DNA from 4 places in the Streptomyces sp. ActVer genome. Region 4 is predicted to be linked to each of the others. Evidence: riboswitches for the same ligand, from Rfam matches in the RefSeq annotation. Region 4 holds a riboswitch; each other region holds the start of a gene.
What was found. Region 4 has a riboswitch for cobalamin ahead of O3Q52_RS09825 (ribonucleoside-diphosphate reductase subunit alpha). Riboswitches for the same ligand answer to the same signal wherever they lie in the genome.

Region 1 (4,540 bases), on a different contig from region 4:
CTCCTTGAGGACACCGGCGACGGCGACGACCTCCATGAGCCAGGCGTAGGCGTCCCGGCGGGCCTCGGAGCCGTACACCTTGACCGCGGAGGCGTCCTGTGGGGTGAGCGTGCCCTCCTGGACGGCGTTCACCATCTGCCAGTTGAGGAGTTTCATCGCGTCGAGCTTCGTGTGGGTCTGGGCGAGGCGGCGGCGCACCCAGGGGAGGTCGACGACGCGGCGGCCGTCGGCGAGCTTGGTCTCCATGGCCCAGCGCTGTACGTCGTGCAGCGCGCGGATGGCCATGGTGCCGTGTGCGGCGAGGGTGACCCGCTCGTGGTTGAGCTGGTTGGTGATCAGCCGCCAGCCCTTGTTCTCCTGGCCGACCCGGCGGGACGCGGGGACGCGGATGTTCTCGTAGTAGCTCGCGGTGGTGTCGTGCGAGGCGAGCGTGTTGATGATCGTGCAGGAGTAGCCGGGGTCGGAGGTCGGCACGAGGAGCATGGTGATGCCCTTGTGCGGCGGGTCGTCGGGGTCGGTGCGGACGGCGAGCCACACCCAGTCGGCGGTGTCGCCGTTGGTCGTCCAGATCTTCTGGCCGTTGACCGTGTAGTGGCCGGTGTCCTCGTCGCCCTCCCTGACCGCCTTGGTCTTCAGGGCGGCCAGGTCCGTACCCGCGTCGGGTTCGCTGTAGCCGATCGCGAAGTCGAGCTCGCCGGACAGGATCTTCGGCAGGAAGTACCCCTTCTGCTCGTCGGTGCCGAACTGCATGATCGTCGGCCCGACCGTGTTGAGCGCCATCAGCGGCAGCGGTACGCCGGCCTGGGCTGCCTCGTCGAAGAAGATGAACTGTTCCATCGGGGACAGACCGCGCCCGCCGTACTCCTTCGGCCAGCCCACGCCGAGCCAGCCGTCGGAACCGAGCCGGCGGATGGTCTCTCGGTAGAAGCGCTTCTGCGCCGCCGGGTCGCCGTAGCGGGCGTACACGTCGACGGGGACCAACTCGGTGAAGTAGGCGCGCAGTTCGGTGCGCAACCGCTGCTGCTCCGGCGTGTATTCGAGATGCACGGCGCCTCCTGGCTCCCACTGGCCCGCTCGTTCGGCCACCCGGACCTGACGGCGCACACCGTAGAACGTGTTCCAGAAATTGGGAATGCCGGTGACGTACGCACCTGACGGACGCACGCCTGCGCACTCATACGAAGGGCCCCGGGAATGTGCTCCAGGGGCCCTTCGGTGTGCAACCGGTCAGCGTGTGACCGGTCAGTATGCGAACGGGTCAGCGCCTGAACGGGTCAGTGCGCGACGGGAGTTGCCCGCCCTTCGGCCGCTTTGTCATCCTCGGCCCGGGCCGGCTTGGGAGCCAGCACGCGCTCCGCGAGCAGCCCGAAGACCAGGCCGTACGCGGTCCACAGGGTCACCTGGATGGCCAGGGTCGCCAGTCGGTACTGCCACAGCAGGATCGCCGGGAAGCCTTCCGGCGCCTCGTGGAAGGACGGCAGGAACGCGTACGCCAGGCCGACGGCCAGGACGAAGAACCCGCCTGCCGCGAGCGTGGCGTTCCAGTTGCCCAGGCGCGGTGCGAGGCGTTTGCCGAGGATCACCGCGGCGACGGCCAGCAGCACGCTGAGCACGATCATCAGGAGGAACAGCGCGGTGCGCTGGTTGAGGGTCTCGGGGTCGCTGACGGCGGGCGGGTTCGCCGGGTACTTGAGGAACGGCACCAGGTAGACCGCGACCAGACCGGCGCCCGCGAGCAGCAGCGCGCTGGCGCGCGGCCCGAAGCGGCCGATCCTGCCGAGCGCGAAGCAGTACGCGAGAGCGGCGATGCCGCCGAACGCGACCCCGTAGACGAGGACGCCGGTGGACAGACCACCGGTGGACTGCATCGCACGGGAGACGAGTTCATCGCCGCCGTGCCCGGGGGCGTGGGCCTCCTCGAACGCGATGGCATCGTCCACACGAGGTTCACCCAGGAAGTAGGCGACGACCAGGGCGAGCACGCCCGCGGCAAGACCCGCGAGCATGCCACGCACCAGGAGATTTCTGACGGTGACGGAGTTCATTGAGTTGTCCTGTCGGTTCTGTGTCGCCGTCAGTGGCAGGGGAAGCCGAGCAGGTGGCGGGCGTCGTGCACCCACTCGTGCACGCCTTCGCCTGAGACCAGGGAGGTGGCGCCCTGTTCGGCGCCGACGAAGTAGAGCAGCACCAGCATCAGGATGCCGAGGAAGACCGCCCAGGGAGCGATCGCGCCGATCGGCAGCTTTGCGGGTACGTCGGGGGTGGTTACGGTCGGCTGAGCGACGGCGGACTGCGCCATGGCAGGACCTCCTGGGGGAACTCGCGTCCCATCTCGGTGGTGCACAGGACGACGGCCACGGGTCTGACTTGCTCGACCTGCGCCTCCCCTGGTGGGAGGCGGTTGTGCGGGGCTTACAGTGGCGCGACCGTGCCGGATTCTCACCGGCTTCCGTCGTACCGTCGTCAATATCGACGAGAAGGTACCGCGAAGTGGAGGCGCAGCCAAGGGCGCACGGAATGCCGGGGGCGCGCCGGCGCCCTGGTCACGCCCCCAATTCCCGGTACGGACAGGGGTGTTGAGCACGTGTGGAACGCGAGGGCGGGCCGATGACCAGCCGAGTGATGTTGATCTCACCAGCGATGAGCGCGGCGTTGCGGGAGGCGCGTTTCGACGACGGATGCCCCCTGGACCCGGCCGGGCTGCGGCTCGCCGAGGCTGCCACGGGCTCGCTGTCGGCCGCCGACCAGGTCCTGGTCTCGCCCACCGTCCGCTGCCGGGAGACGGCGGCGGCCCTCGGGCTCGACGCCCTCGCCTTCACCGAGCCGCCGGAGCTGTCCGGCCTGGACGTGGGCCGCTGGCGCGGGGCGACGCTCGCCGAGGTGAGCGCCGACGAGCCGGAGGCCGTGGGGCGCTGGCTGGCGGACCCGTCGTCCGCCCCGCACGGCGGCGAGTCGGTGGCCGGGCTGTGCGAGCGCGTCGCGAAGTGGCTGGAGACGGCGGCGGATCCGAGTTCCGGGGCTTCAGGGTCTGGCTCGACCGAGGGTTCAGGAGCAGGCTCCGTGCGGATCATCGCCGTCGTCGAGCCGGAGATCGTACGGGCCGGGGTGGTGCGGGCGCTCGGGGCCCCGGAGTCGGCGTTCTGGCGTGTCGACGTGCCGCCGTTGGTCGTGACGGAGTTCAGCGGGCGGGCCGGGCGCTGGAACGTACGGGTCGGGCGGGCGCTCGGGGAGTGAGGCGACGGCGGGCGCCCGGCTGAACGGCGTTACAAAGGGAACCTCACCTCAGCACGGCGAGGAACTCCGTGCAGGCGCGTGCGCAGTCGCGGCAGGCCTCGGCGCCCTTCTCGGCGCCGGGGCTGCCGTCGAAGACCTGGGCGGTCTCCAGGCAGACGGCACGACACCACTCCACCTGGGCGCGCATCGCGGCCTCGGCCTGCGTGGTCTGCTCGGCCAGGGCGCGGCAGGTCGCGTCGCAGACCTCGGCGCAGAGGATGCCCTTGCGCCTCAACTGCTGCTGGTCGTCGGGGCCGTCGAGTTCGGCGAGGCTCGCGCGCAGGGCGCAGATCCGTGCGCACTCGGTACAGGCCTGCGCACAGGCGAACCGGTCCTCGAGGAAACGAACGAGTTCCTGTTGCTCTGTCAGTGACACGCGGTTCGGGTAGCCGGGCATCGCCACGCCAAACCCGCCTGCGCACCGGACCGCGGAGCCAGAAGTGGCCGAGCATGTCGAAGTTATTGACGTGGTCACGACCGCACTCTACGTTCTGACCGGTTTACCGAACTATGTTCGGTATATCGATCCGTTCGTGGCGGGTGCGCACACCCCGGCAACCAACCCGGTGTGTGCGACCACTGACCCGCGACAACCTTCGGATCGGCAGACAAGGAGGCCTCGTGCGCATCGCGGGCATGCTCACCGGGACAGCGTTGAGTGCCGTGTTGGCGACGATGGTGCTACCGACCCCGGCAGCCGCGGCGTCGACCATCGTCGTGGCCGTCAACGGGAACGACTCGGCCGCCGGCACCCTCGACCAACCGCTGCGGACCATCCAGAAAGCCGTCGACAGGGCGAAGGCGGGCGACACCGTCCTTGTACGGGGCGGCACTTACGCCCTGACCGACAACGTCACGATCACCACCTCGGGCACGGCGTCGCAGCCGATCTCCCTCGGCTCCTACCAGGGCGAGCGCGTCGTCATCGACGGCGAACAGCTGCCGGCCAGCCACACACCGGTCGGCGGCAGCATCCCGCGGGCCGAGCGCGGGGCCGTCCACCAGGAGGCCTCCTTCTGGAAGGTCTCCGGTCTGGAGATCGTCAACGGCCCGTACGGCTTCTACTGCGACGGCTGCAACAACAACGTGTTCTCCCGCCTCACCACGCACGACAACTACGAGTCCGGCTTCCAGCTCCAGGGCGCCTCCGCGGGCAACCAGATCCTGAACCTGGACAGTTACGGCAACCGTGACCCGCGCAAGAACGGCGAGAGCGCGGACGGGCTGGCCATCAAGGAGGGCAGCGGGAGCGGCAACGTCGTGCGGG
Region 2 (4,540 bases), on a different contig from region 4:
GTCGAGGCCCAGTCGAACCCGTACGGCGTGCGCGGCCAGGTCGGCGTCCGCACGCAGCCGGGCCGCGCGCGGCATGTCCGCCGTCATCTCCCGGTGCACATCGACGATTTCCTGCCCGTACGCGGCCCGGTACGCGGCCGGATACAGACGGAGCAGGGGATCGGTCACGTCAGGGCCGCCGCCCCGCCGGTGCCCAGACGTCGCCTGACCTCCCGGGCGGTGGCGGCCAGCCTCTCGGCCTCGGCCTCCAGCCGCTCCCGTCCGGCGGGAGCGAGGGCGAAGATCCGGCGCGCCCGGCCGCCCACCACCTCCTCACGCTCCACCTGGATCAAACCCTCCGCCAACAGCCGGTCCAGCGCCCCGTACAGCGCCCCGGTACGCGGCACCACCCGGCCGTCGGTGATGGCTTTGACCTCCTGGGCGACGGCATATCCGTGCCGAGGCGCATCCGCCAGCGCCGTCAGCAGCAGCAGAGCCAGCTCCTGCATTCCTCGTTCACTCACACCAGCAGAGTATTCCGTCCGACTGACCTTCTTAAGGGCCAGGGCGAGGTCACTCGACCGTCGTCCGCAGGTACGCACCGAGGCGGGCGATGGCCGCGGGGTTCCGGGGGCTCTCGACGAGGTCGACGTAGTCGAGGACGAAGATCCGCCGGTGCTTGACGGCGGAGACGTTGCGCAGCGGGGCGTAGGAGAGCAGGAACTTCTTCTTCTGCTCGGCGCTCACGTCCCCGTAGTTGCAGATCACGATGACATCCGGGTCGCGCTCCACGACGCTCTCCCAGCCGACGGTGGTCCAGGAGTCGGCGATGTCGTGCATGACGTTGACCCCGCCTGCCTCGCTGATGACCTGCTCGGGGGCGGCGTAACGGCCGGACGTGAAGGGCTGGTCCTGCCCGCTGTCGTAGAGGAAGACCTTGGGCCGCTCGGCGCCCTCGGGGGCCTTCGCCCGGACGTCGGCGATCTGCTTCTTGAAGTCGGCGATGAGCGCGGCCGCGCGCTTCTCGACGCCGAACAGCTTTCCGAGGTTGGTGAGGTCGGCGTACAGGGCGTCCAGGGGTGGCATGAGGCCGCGCGAGGTCTTCGTGCGGCCGTTGCGGCAGGACTCGGTGAGGATGTACGAGGGAATGCCGAGCTTCTTCAGCGCCTCGGGGGTGAAGCCGCTGTCGTCGCGGAAGCCGTAGTTCCAGCCGGCGAAGACGAGGTCGGCGCGGGCGTCGAGGACGTTCTCCTTGGTGAGTTGGTCCTTCGACAGCCACTTCACCTTGTCGTAGCCGTCCTTCCAGGGCACGCCGCTGAGATCGCCCTTGTCGTCGGGCATGGCGAACCCGGCCATACGGTCCTCAAGGCCGAGCGCGAACATCAGCTCCGTGATCCCTACGTCGTTCGTGACCACCCGCTCCGGGACCTTGTCGTACGTCGCCTTCCGGCCGCAGTTGGTCAGGCTGACCGACGAGGACTTCGCGTTGTCGGACGACTCGACACTGGCGCCGCAACCGGCGGTCGTGACAGTCGCGGCGAGGCAGAGGGCAGCGGCGAGGAACTTGCGCATGGGGATCCTTACGAGGTGGTGAGCGGGATCCGGTCGAAGAGGAGCTGTACGGCGCCGGTCTCCGGATGCCGTACGGGATGCGCGCGGACCCCGAACACCCCGGCCAGCAGGTCGGGTTGGAGCACGTCGTGCGGCGGTCCCGAGGTGACGATTCGGCCGCCGTCGATGACGTACAGGAGATCGCGCGGCGGCCAGGTTGAGGTCGTGCAGGGCGGCCAGCACGGTCAGGCCGCTGGCCCTGACCAGCGAGAGCACGTCCAACTGGTGCGCGATGTCGAGGTGGTTGGTGGGTTCGTCGAGCACGAGCACCCTGGGTTGCTGGGCGAGGGCGCGGGCGATGAGGACGCGCTGCTTCTCACCGCCGGACAGCGCGAGGAACCCGTGGTCGGCTAGGTGTGTGACACCCGTGCGGGCCATGGCGTCCGCGCACACGGAGCGGTCCCCGGCGGCCGTACGGTCCCGGTGCGGCAGCCGGCCCATGTCGACCACCTCGGCGACGGTGAAGTCGAACTCGGCCGACGACTCCTGCGGCAGTGCGGCCAGCACCCGGGCGGCGGCCCGGGGCGACATGGCGTGCACGTCGTCCCCGTCGAGCCGTATGCTGCCCGCCGCCGGGAGCATCCGCACGACATGCGGCACCATCAGTCCGACGAACCCGATGGCCCCGCTGACCGCGACCACGGTCCCGGTCACAGCCGCGCTGACAAGGAACAACTCCCGGCGCAGCCGCGCCGGTTGGACACCGAGCGCGGCCGAGGTCTCGTCACCCATGGCAAGCGCGTTGAGCGCCTCGGCGCGCCACCGCAGCCACGCCCACCCGGCCGCCACGGTCACGGCGGCGAGCGGCACCTGCGCCCACGTCGCGCCGCCCAGGCTCCCCAGCAGCCACATCATCGCCGACCGGGCCGCCTCGCCCCGGGCCGCGCCGAACACCATCACGGTCGTGACGGCCTCGAAGCCGTACGCCAGAGCCGTCCCCGTCAGGATCAGCCGCAGCGGCGTCAGCCCGTGCGCCGACCGGGCCACGGAGTACACGAGGACCATCGCCGCGAGAGCAGATACGAACGTCGACAGCGACAGCGCCCAAACCCCCAGCCCCGCGAAGGCGCCGAGCAGGATCACGGCGTTGGCGCCCACGGCGGCGCCCGAGGAGATACCCAGCACGAACGGATCGGCGAGCGCGTTGCGCACCATGGCCTGCACCGCCACACCGACGGCCGCGAGCCCCGCTCCGACGACAGCGCCGAGCACGACACGCGGCAGACGGATCTCCCAGACGATGGTGTACGCGGCGACATCCCCGGTATGCACAGTCCTGCCGGTGAACCCGGCCCACAGAAACCGGTTCACGTCGGCCCAGCCGACCCCTGCGGCCCCGAGAGCCACCCCGCACACGATCGACACGAGGAGCAGCAGCCCGAGCCCAACGGCCAACGGCACGACGGATATGCGGCTCGGGCTCGGGATCGGACTTCGGCGCACGGTCGGGGCGGTCCTTCATCTGAGGCCGCCTGAACGTCAAGAAAGGAGGCAGCCCGTACGACACGCAGGCCGTGCGGTCCCCTCTCGCAGTCCACGGCGAGCAGTCAACGGGTCGCACCACCTACGGGCGATCGGGCTCACGCGACGAATCATGGGTTCGCCACGCACACCGTTGCGGGTCAGCGCCGGACTCTCACCGGACTTCCCTCACAGGCAGCGACGGGAGCGTAGCAAACCGGGGAAATGGCGGATGGGCTGGGTCACTTGACGTCGCAGTCAGCGACTGGATACTGGCGGAGGTTCCGACAGCAGTACGCCCGATCGACATCTCGAACAATGCTTGAAATGTCGGCCACGGCGTGGACTGTTCAAGCCGTCATCTCCGCACCCGACAGCCCAACCTCCACATCCCCCCCACACACAGGAGTCATTCTCCATGAGCCCACGACACACCCCGGAGCCCACTGAGCGAGCGACCATGCCCTGGCGAAGGAAGGTGGCCATAGCCGCGCTGACGGGAGCCTTACTGGTCGGGCCCGGCGTCGCGCAGGCCGCACCCCAGGCCGCCCCGGTCCCCAAGGAACAGGTGGCGGCGGCCACCATCACCTGGACCCTCGAACGGGCCGCCAACCCCACGCAGGACCAGCAGACGGCGTACAACCTCATCACGACGGCCATGAACGCCGCGGTGACCCGGTACAACAACGTGAGCGACCTCGGCAAGACCATCACCGTCCGCTACGACCCGGGCGTGCCGACGGCCGACGGCAACATCAACGGAACGATCCGCTTCGGCAACCGCGGCTACATGACCGAGCGGACCGCGCTGCACGAGATCGCCCACACCATCGGCGTGGGCACGAGCTCCGGCTGGTCCTCCCTCGGAGGCAGCGGTACCTGGCGCGGAGCGCAGGCCACGGCCCTCGTCAAGCAGTTCGACGGTTCGGGTGCCACGCTGTCCACCGGCGGCGGCCACTTCTGGCCCTACGGCCTGAACTATGAGAACGAGTTCTCCAGCACGGCGGCCAATCGCCACGTCCAGATCGTCGCCGCCATGGTCCGCGACGGCCTTTAACCCGGACCCTGCTGGAGGGGTGGCCACTTTCGCCGGTCCGCCGCGCGGCCCACGCACCCCTCCAGCTCGGCCGGTTGGTGTAGTAGGAAGGGTCCACATGCCCTGACGCACGACCCGCACCCGCTTCACCACCAACCCCCACGCGCCCGCATCGAGGACTCCTGAATGAACGACGTGTCGGCTTCCCACCGTCTCGTGGCCGGCGCGCCGGACTCCCCTGTGATCCTGCACGTCCCGCACTCCTCGCGGGTGATCCCGCCGGACGTGCGGAGCGGCATCGTGCTCGAAGATGCCGCCCTGGAACGGGAGTTGGACCACATCACCGACTCGCACACCGCCCGGATCGCGGCGACGGCTGCCGAACGCTGCGCCGTGGGGCCCTGGCAGTTCGTCAACCAGTTGTCCCGGCTGGTCGTCGACCCCGAACGGTTC
Region 3 (4,540 bases), on a different contig from region 4:
CACCAGGCTCGACCGCTGGGAGCCCGAGCTGAACTCGGCGGAACCCTGGCGGAAGGCCGACACCACCAGCCCGCGCGCCATCGGGCAGACCAGCGCGCGGCTCGTGATCGGCAGGGCGCTCCCGGCCGAGGACCGCGAACGGCTGACCGGGTGGCTGATCGCCAACACCACCAACACCGAGCGCTTCCGCGCCGGACTGCCCAGCGACTGGACCCTCGCGGACAAGACCGGTGGCGGTTCGTCGTACGGGGTCGCCAACGACGTGGGTGTCGTATGGCCTCCCGGCCGTCCGCCCCTGGTGCTGTCCGTCCTGTCGACCAAGTACGCCGCCGACGGACCCCAGGAGAACCCGCTGGTCGCCCGGGCGGCCGCGCTGGTGGCGGCAGAACTCACCTGACGGGGCAGGCCCTCAGAGGTGACGGCCGGGGACACGGGTGTCCCCGGCCGGTCGGATCGGATCAGCCGGGTCAGTCGGCGGTGGGCAGTTCGGCGCGTACCGCGTGCGCTGCCGCGACCAGGTTGTCCAGGGAGGCTCGGGTCTCGGGCCAGCCGCGGGTCTTCAGGCCGCAGTCGGGGTTGACCCAGAGCCGTTCGGCAGGGATGGCCTCAAGTCCCTTGCGCAGCAGGGCGGCTGCCTCGTCCGTGCTGGGCACGCGCGGGGAGTGGATGTCGTAGACGCCGGGTCCGGCCTCGCGCGGATAGCCGTGCGAGGCCAGTTCGCGGGCGACCTGCATGTGGGAGCGGGCGGCCTCCAGGCTGATGACGTCCGCGTCGAGGTCGTCGATCGCCTGGACGATGTCGCCGAACTCGGCGTAGCACATGTGGGTGTGGATCTGGGTGTCCGGCCGGACCCCGGCGGTGGTGAGGCGGAACGCCTCGGTGGCCCACGCCAGATAGCCGGGGCGGTCGGCGGTGCGCAGCGGCAGGGTCTCGCGCAGCGCCGGTTCGTCGACCTGGATGACCGAAGTCCCGGCCGTCTCAAGGTCGTTGACCTCGTCACGCAGGGCGAGGGCGACCTGGCGGGCGGTGTCGCCGAGCGGCTGGTCGTCGCGGACGAAGGACCAGGCGAGCATGGTGACCGGCCCCGTGAGCATGCCCTTGACGGGGCGCGGGGTCAGGGACTGGGCGTACGTCGTCCAGCGCACCGTCATCGGTTCGGGGCGGGAGATGTCGCCGGCCAGGATCGGCGGACGGACGTAACGGGTGCCGTAGGACTGCACCCAGCCGTGCTGCGTCGCGAGGTACCCCGTCAGCTGCTCGGCGAAGTACTGGACCATGTCGTTGCGTTCGGCCTCGCCGTGCACGAGGACGTCCAGGCCGGTCTTCTCCTGGAAGGAGATGACCTCCTGGATCTCGGCCCTGATGCGCTCCTCGTAGCCGGCCGTGTCGATGCGCCCGGCGCGCAGGTCGGCGCGGGCGACGCGCAGTTCGGCGGTCTGCGGGAAGGAGCCGATGGTGGTGGTCGGCAGGAGGGGCAGACCGAGGTGGGCGCGCTGTGCGGCGGCGCGTTCGCCGTACGGCTGGGAGCGGCGGGTGTCGGCGTCCGTGACCGCACCGACCCGCGCCCGTACGGCCGGGTCACGGGTGATGGGCGAGTTCGCGCGGGAGGCCAGGGCGGCCCGGTTGGCGGCGAGTTCGCCGGTGATCGATCCCGTGCCCTTGGCGAGCCCCTTGGCGAGGGTGACGATCTCGGCCGTCTTCTGCCGGGCGAAGGCGAGCCAGCGCAGGATCTGCGGCTCGATGTCCCGTTCGGCGGTGGCGTCGAGCGGCACGTGGAGCAGCGAGCAGGACGCGGCCACGTCGACCCGGTCGGCCAGCCCGAGCAGGGTACCGAGCGTGGCGAGGGACTTGGTGAGGTCGTTGACCCAGATGTTGCGGCCGTTGACCATGCCCGCGACCAGGCGCTTGCCGGGCAGTCCGCCCACGGCGGCGAGCGCGTCCAGGTTGGCGGCGGCGGCCTCGGTGAAGTCGAGTGCGAGGCCCTCGACCGGGGCCTTGGCGAGGACGAGCAGCGCGTCGCCGAGCTGGTCGAAGTAGGAGGCGATCAGGACCTTGGGGCGGTCGGTGAGCGCGCCGAGGTCGCGGTAGGCGCGCATGGCGGCGCTCAGTTCGGCCGGGGTGCGGTCCTGGACCAGGGCGGGTTCGTCGAGCTGTACCCATTCCGCGCCCGCGGCCCGCAGGTCGGTGAGGACTTCGGCGTATACCGGCAGCAGTCGGTCGAGGAGGGTCAGGGGGTCGAAGTCGGCGGCCACACCGGGCGCGGGCTTGGCGAGCAGGAGATAGGTGATGGGGCCTACCAGGACCGGCCGGGCGGTGAGGCCCAGGTCGAGGGCTTCGCGGAGCTCGGTGACCTGCTTGGCGGAGTCGGCGGTGAAGACGGTGTCCGGGCCCAACTCCGGGACCAGGTAGTGGTAGTTGGTGTCGAACCACTTCGTCATCTCCAGCGGCGCCACGTCCTGGGTGCCGCGGGCCATCGCGAAGTAGCCGTCGAGCGCGTCGGCCTCGACCGCGGCGCGGTGGCGCCCGGGGATCGCGCCGACCATGACGCTGGTGTCCAGGACATGGTCGTAGTACGAGAAGTCGCCGGTCGGCACTTCGTGGATGCCGGCCTCGGCCAACTGCCGCCAATTGGTGCGGCGCAGTTCGGCGGCGGTGGCCCGGAGGGCGTCGGCGTCGACGCGGCCCTTCCAGTACCCCTCGATCGCCTTCTTCAGTTCCCGGCCCCTGCCCTGGCGGGGGTAGCCGTACACGGTGGCCCGTGCCGCCGCGGCTGCGGACTTCGATGTCACGGAACTCTCCTTCGCGAGATGTCTCCCTGAGATCCCGGGACGGACGTGAGCGCGAAGGGGTGACGCACCCGGCAGAGGCACCTCGCGCGGCAAGGCGCGGTCGTCCACCGGACATGTACGCCGACCCGCCCACGAGGTCACCGGGATGTCCGTACGCGATCGGTCGCGTACGGGCAGATGGCAGGTCTTCGGACTCGCGAGCACGCCCTCCGTACGGAGGGCACCTACTGGCCGTCGCTTCCCAGGTCCCGCTTCTCGGGGCCCAGTGCGTATGACGGCGGTCGTTCCCGCTCACCGCTGCGGGGCAGTCCCGGATTCCCACCGGGTTCCCTCTTGCGACGCATCCCGTCTGGCGGACGGGGCGAACCAGCTGCACCGGCCAGCCTAGGGGGCGCGACCCCGCGACGTGGAACTTTGCCCATATGCCGGACGGTCGTACGAGGCAACGCCCAGGTGAACCGGACGGGTGGCGCCCCACTCCTGTGGCGCCGCCCGACTGGTCCCCCAACTGCCACCGGCCCCTCAGCCGGTGGCGGACCCGGGCCCCTCAGCCCTGGTCGTACACGTGGAACCCGCGAACGCCTCGACTGCCCCCAGCGCGCCGCACCGCCCCTGGGGCGCCCGCCGCGGATCGGCCAGAACAGCAGCACGTTCGTCCCGTACCCGGTGGCGCACCGGCCGGAGTGAACACGCGTTGCGACGCCCACTCCGACCCGGTGCTGCTCAGTCCGCCCCGGTCCCGCTCAGTCCGCCGCGCTCCGGCTCAGTCCGTCTCGCTCCGGCTCAGTGCGTCTCGCCGCCGAACGCCCGCAGAATGCGCTCGGCGGCGAGCGTGGCCGTCAACTCGCCGTCCCTGACCTGCTGTTCGAGGTCGGGTCCGAGGGCGCGTACGGCGGGGTCGGCGTGCAGGCGGCCGAGGAGTTCGTCGCGCACCATCGTCCAGGTCCAGTCGACCTGCTGGTCACGGCGTTTGGCGGCGAGGCGGCCGGTCGAGTCGAGGAGCGCACGGTGCTGTTCGAGGCGCTCCCAGACCGTGTCCAGGCCGGTCGACTCACGGGCGCTGCAACTCAGCACCGGTGGCGTCCAGGCGGCGTCGGCGGGATGCATCAGCCGCAGTGCGCCCGCCAACTCCCTTGCCGCGCCCCGGGCTTCCCGCTCGTGCAGTCCGTCCGCCTTGTTGACGGCGATCACGTCGGCCAGCTCCAGGACACCCTTCTTGATGCCCTGCAACTGGTCCCCGGTCCGGGCGAGGGTGAGGAGCAGGAAGGAGTCGACCATGTTCGCGACGGCGGTCTCGGACTGGCCGACGCCGACCGTCTCCACGAGTACGACGTCGTAACCGGCCGCCTCCATCACCACGATCGACTCCCGGGTCGCCTTCGCGACTCCGCCGAGCGTGCCCGCGGTCGGGGAGGGCCGGATGAAGGCCGCCGGATCGACGGCCAGCCGCTCCATACGCGTCTTGTCGCCCAGGATGGACCCGCCCGTCCGGCTCGACGACGGGTCGACGGCGAGCACCGCGACCCGGTACCCGAGCGAGGTGAGCAGCGTGCCGAACGCGTCGATGAACGTCGACTTGCCCACGCCCGGCACACCGCTGATGCCGATCCGCCGCGCCTTCCCGCTGTGCGGCAGCAGCTCGGTCAGCAACTCCTGTGCCATCTCCCGGTGTTGGGGCCTCGTCGACTCGACGAGCGTGATGGCGCGCGCCACCAGCGCCCGCTTCCCGTCGAGCACGCCCTTCACATAGG
Region 4 (4,540 bases):
AAGCGTCGGTCGCAAGGGCTGACGCTTTCCACTCTTCGAGTGGAGAAGCCTGTGACTACTGGCAGGCCTCGCAGCTCTCCGGGTTCTCCAGAGAACAGGCGACCACATCGGTCGGATCATCCAACTGCTGGGAGGGGAAAGAAGTTACGGATGTCGAACTTGCGGCACGGGCGATGCGCGTCGCCGGGCGCGAGCGCAGGTAGTACGTCGTCTTCAGCCCCGACTTCCAGGCGTACGCGTACATCGAGGAGAGCTTGCCGATGGTCGGCGTCTCCAGGAACAGGTTCAGCGACTGGGACTGGTCCAGGAACGGGGTCCGGGCCGCGGCCATGTCGATCAGGTCGCGCTGCGGGATCTCCCACGCCGTGCGGTACAGATCGCGCACGTCCTGCGGCACCCAGGTGAAGCCCTGCACCGAGCCGTTCGACTCGCGCAGCGCCTCCCGGGTCTGCGCGTCCCACACGCCGAGCTTCTTCAGCTCCGCCACCAGGTAGGAGTTGACCTGGAGGAACTCGCCGGAGAGCGTCTCGCGCTTGAAGAGGTTGGAGACCTGCGGCTCGATGCACTCGTAGACACCGGCGATGGACGCGATGGTGGCGGTCGGTGCGATCGCGAGCAGCAGCGAGTTGCGCATGCCGGTCGTCGCGATCCGCTCCCGCAGCGCCGCCCAGCGCTCCGGCCAGTTCAGCTCCACGTCGTAGTGGTCGGGGTGCAGCACGCCCTGCGCGGTACGGGTCTTCTCCCAGGCGGGCAGCGGGCCGTTGCGCTCGGCGAGGTCGGCGGACGCCTCGTACGCGGCGAGCATGACGCGCTCGGCGATACGGGTGGAGAGCGCCTTGGCCTCGGCGGAGTCGAAGGGCAGCCGCAGCTTGAAGAAGACGTCCTGCAAACCCATCGCGCCCAGGCCCACCGGCCGCCACCTGGCGTTGGAGCGGCCCGCCTGTTCGGTCGGGTAGAAGTTGATGTCGACGACCCGGTCGAGGAAGGTGACGGCGGTACGGACGGTCGCGTCCAGCCGCTCCCAGTCGATGACATCGGTGGCCCCGGGTGCCGTGTCCACGAACGCGCCCAGGTTCACCGAACCCAGGTTGCAGACCGCCGTCTCACCGTCGTCCGTGACCTCCAGGATCTCCGTGCAGAGGTTGGAGGAGTGGACCGTGTGGCCGGGCAGCGCGGTCTGGTTGGCCGTGCGGTTGGCGGCGTCCTTGAAGGTCATCCAGCCGTTGCCGGTCTGCGCGAGGGTGCGCATCATGCGGCCGTACAGATCGCGGGCCGGGATCGTCTTCTTGGCGAGGCCCCGGTCCTCCGCCTTGCGGTAGGCGGCGTCGAACTCCTCGCCCCACAGGTCGACCAGCTCGGGCACGTCGGCCGGCGAGAACAGCGACCACACGCGGTCCTCGTTCACCCGGCGCATGAACTCGTCCGGGATCCAGTGCGCGAGGTTCAGGTTGTGCGTACGCCGGGCGTCCTCACCGGTGTTGTCGCGCAGCTCCAGGAACTCCTCGATGTCGGAGTGCCAGGTCTCCAGGTAGACCGCGGCCGCGCCCTTGCGCCGGCCGCCCTGGTTCACGGCGGCCACCGAGGCGTCGAGCGTCTTCAGGAACGGGACGATGCCGTTGGAGTGCCCGTTCGTCCCGCGGATCAGGGAACCGCGCGAGCGGACACGGGAGTACGCGATGCCGATGCCGCCCGCGTGCTTCGAGAGCCGGGCCACCTGGTGGTAGCGGTCGTAGATGGAGTCCAGCTCGTCCAGCGGGGAGTCGAGGAGGTAGCAGGACGACATCTGGGGGTGCCGCGTACCGGAGTTGAAGAGCGTGGGGGAGGACGGCAGGTAGTCGAGGCGGCTCATCAGCCGGTACAGCGAGGCCACTTCGTCGAGAGCGCGGGTTCCCGCTTCTGAATCAAGCACAGTGTCCTCGGCGAGGCCGCTCGCCACGCGCAGCATGAAGTGCTGGGGCGTCTCGATGACGGACCGCGTGATCGGGTGCCGCAGCAGATACCGGCTGTGCAGCGTGCGCAGGCCGAAGTAGCCGAAGCGGTCGTCGCCTTCGAGGTCGATCAGCGCGTCCAGACGGGCCGCGTGGGTCCGTACGAACTCGGCGGTGCGGTCGGCGATCAGGCCCTCGCGGTGGCCGACCGCGACGGACTCGGAGAAGGACCTGACCCCCTGCGAGGCGGCCTCCTCGGCGATGCCGATCATCAGCAGGCGGGCGGCCAGCTTCGAGTACACGGGGTCCTCGGAGATGAGGCCGGCGGCCGCCTCCGTGGCCAGCTCGCGCAGCTCCGCGGTGATCCCGTCGGCCCCCACGGAGGACCGGCCGCGCAGCGCGGCGGCGGCGACCCTGCCGGGATCGGCGTCGGGAAGGTCGGCGGTGAGGTCGGTCAGGGTCCGCAGCAACACGGTTCCCGGTCCGTCGGCCTCGGCCCTGTCCTGCTGGTACTGGGGCGCTTTCGCTGAGACCGGATCGGCTGGCGCGATGGTCACGTGGGGCTCTCCCTCGCTCGGCACGGGGCCTGCGGGGAGGGGTTCGGGGCACACGGGGGTACACGCTCTGCGCAGCGGTACGCCGCGTCCACCGGCCCACTCCGCGAGGCCCGGACGTCATGGCACCCGGGCCGGGTGGCCTGGGCACGCTGTCGGCAGGTCCTCGGACTGACCAGGCGCACGGCTCTCCTCTGGGGACAGACATGCACAAGTACACCGTTGCGGGACAGTTCCGGATTCGCACCGGATTCCCCTGCGGCGACAGCGAGCATGAGCATACATCTTGTGCCGGGCTCGGGAAGCACCCCCACATCTTGTGTCGTGTCGGCTTCGGAGGGTGTCAGAGTGTCAACTCGTAGGTGAGCAGCATGATGTCGTCGAGGTCCGGGATCGGGTTCCAGTCGCGGTCGGGGGCGCGGGTGAAGCCGAGGCGTCCGTAGATGCGGTGGGCGCTGTGCATGGTGCGCTGGGTGGACAGCACGACGCGTACGCAGCCGTCCGTGGACCGGGCACGTTCGACACAGGCGCGCACGAGGGCCGCGCCCGCCCCGTGCCCGCGGGCCTCCTTGGCGACCGCCAGCATCCGTATCTCGGCCTCGCCCTCGCGCGCGATGTCGGCCATCGGCCCGCCGGACGGGACGAAGGTCACGCCGCCGACGACCCGCTCGCCCACGCCTGTCCCCAGCACGGCCACCAGTACGTCGGCGGCCGCGGACCGCTTCGCGACGTCCCGCAGTTCGCTCAGATACTCGTCGCTCTCCCCGAAGTCGAGGAGCCCGTCCCCGAGATAGGCCTGCGCGGTGATCTCGCCCACAGCCTCGTACTCCTCGGGCCTCGCCCGCCTGATCACGATGTCCATGCCTGGCAGTGTGCCCGAGGGGTACGGCGTGGGGCCGCCGAGTTTCTCGCGCACCGGCGCCGGGGACGTCCGAGGGGAGGCGAGGGGAGGGCGGGTTCAGCCCACGGCCGGCCACTGCGGCAGGGTCGTGACACCCTCGCCAGAATCAGGTGAACGAACGGCCGGCGTAACCGCGGACTGCTGCGTGACCGGGGGCGACAACCTAGTGCCGCGCCCCCGCCGTCGCCGGCGGCAGCTCGACCTGGACACCCTTGTCGCCCGCGTCCGCCGTGTAGTCCTCGGGGGACGTCTCGTCGATGCCGTCGGGGGCCTTGAGGGCCCTCAGGACGAAGGTCAGCACGATCGTCACGACCACGTTCAGGACGAACGCCGTCAGACCGATGTACCCGATCTCCCCGATCCCGGGAATCTCCTTCGAGGAACCACCGAAGTGCTTCTGAGTCGGCGAGGCGACACCGTACGCAGCGATCGTCCCGTACAGCATGCCGACCGCCCACCCCGCGAGCAGCGCCCAGCGGTGGAACCAGCGGGTGAAGAGGCCGCCGACCAGGGCCGGGAACGTCTGAAGGATCCAGATCCCGCCCAGCAGCTGGAAGTTGATGGCCACCGTCTTGTCCATGGTGAGGACGAAGACCAGCGCACCCACCTTCACGAGCAGCGAGACCAGCTTGGAGACCTTGGTCTCCTGGGCGGGCGTCGCGTCGGGCCGGATGAAGTCCTTGTAGATGTTGCGGGTGAAGAGGTTCGCCGCAGCGATGGACATGATCGCCGCAGGCACCAGCGCACCGATACCGATCGCCGCGAAGGCCACCCCCGCGAACCACGCCGGGAACATGTCCTCGAAGAGCTGCGGGATCGCCAACTGCCCGTTGCTGACCTTGACTCCGGCCGCGATCGCCATGAACCCGAGCAGCGCGAGCAGACCCAGCATCAGCGAGTACAGCGGCAGGATCGTGGTGTTGCGCCGGATCACCTCACGGCTGCGCGACGACAGCGTGGCCGTGATCGAGTGCGGGTACATGAACAGCGCCAGGGCGGAGCCCAACGCCAGCGTGGCGTACGTCCATTGGCCCGCCTCGCCCGGCGCCAGCGCACCACGCGGCGCGCCCGTCGCCGGGTTGGTCTGGCTGTAGGCCTCGCCCGCCTTGGCGAAGATCTCGTCGAAGCCGCCCAGCTTGATCGGGATGTAGATGATC

Region 1: another riboswitch for cobalamin. It lies ahead of O3Q52_RS34910 (CbtB-domain containing protein); the one in region 4 lies ahead of O3Q52_RS09825 (ribonucleoside-diphosphate reductase subunit alpha).
Region 2: another riboswitch for cobalamin. It lies ahead of O3Q52_RS05990 (FecCD family ABC transporter permease); the one in region 4 lies ahead of O3Q52_RS09825 (ribonucleoside-diphosphate reductase subunit alpha).
Region 3: another riboswitch for cobalamin. It lies ahead of metE (5-methyltetrahydropteroyltriglutamate--homocysteine S-methyltransferase); the one in region 4 lies ahead of O3Q52_RS09825 (ribonucleoside-diphosphate reductase subunit alpha).

The regions. Positions count from the first base shown of each region.
Region 1 is NZ_JAPWHT010000284.1:5,569-10,108, reverse strand. Features, by position in the region: gene O3Q52_RS34920 (acyl-CoA dehydrogenase family protein) at 1-1,047, opposite strand, end outside; gene O3Q52_RS34915 (CbtA family protein) at 1,275-2,045, opposite strand; gene O3Q52_RS34910 (CbtB-domain containing protein) at 2,075-2,299, opposite strand; cobalamin riboswitch at 2,335-2,477, opposite strand; gene O3Q52_RS34905 (histidine phosphatase family protein) at 2,608-3,234, shown strand; gene O3Q52_RS34900 (four-helix bundle copper-binding protein) at 3,278-3,670, opposite strand; gene O3Q52_RS34895 (right-handed parallel beta-helix repeat-containing protein) at 3,910-4,540, shown strand, end outside.
Region 2 is NZ_JAPWHT010000021.1:35,558-40,097, reverse strand. Features, by position in the region: gene O3Q52_RS06010 (hypothetical protein) at 1-168, opposite strand, end outside; gene O3Q52_RS06005 (PadR family transcriptional regulator) at 165-503, opposite strand; gene O3Q52_RS06000 (ABC transporter substrate-binding protein) at 553-1,551, opposite strand; partial or broken gene O3Q52_RS05995 (ABC transporter ATP-binding protein) at 1,560-2,166, opposite strand; partial or broken gene O3Q52_RS05990 (FecCD family ABC transporter permease) at 2,167-3,018, opposite strand; cobalamin riboswitch at 3,138-3,281, opposite strand; gene O3Q52_RS05985 (hypothetical protein) at 3,512-4,108, shown strand; gene O3Q52_RS05980 (N-formylglutamate amidohydrolase) at 4,274-4,540, shown strand, end outside.
Region 3 is NZ_JAPWHT010000321.1:4,967-9,506, forward strand. Features, by position in the region: gene bla (class A beta-lactamase) at 1-397, shown strand, start outside; gene metE (5-methyltetrahydropteroyltriglutamate--homocysteine S-methyltransferase) at 468-2,789, opposite strand; cobalamin riboswitch at 2,951-3,175, opposite strand; gene meaB (methylmalonyl Co-A mutase-associated GTPase MeaB) at 3,573-4,540, opposite strand, start outside.
Region 4 is NZ_JAPWHT010000042.1:7,063-11,602, forward strand. Features, by position in the region: gene iscB (RNA-guided endonuclease IscB) at 1-120, opposite strand, end outside; gene O3Q52_RS09825 (ribonucleoside-diphosphate reductase subunit alpha) at 56-2,485, opposite strand; cobalamin riboswitch at 2,622-2,793, opposite strand; gene O3Q52_RS09830 (GNAT family N-acetyltransferase) at 2,826-3,344, opposite strand; gene mctP (monocarboxylate uptake permease MctP) at 3,547-4,540, opposite strand, start outside.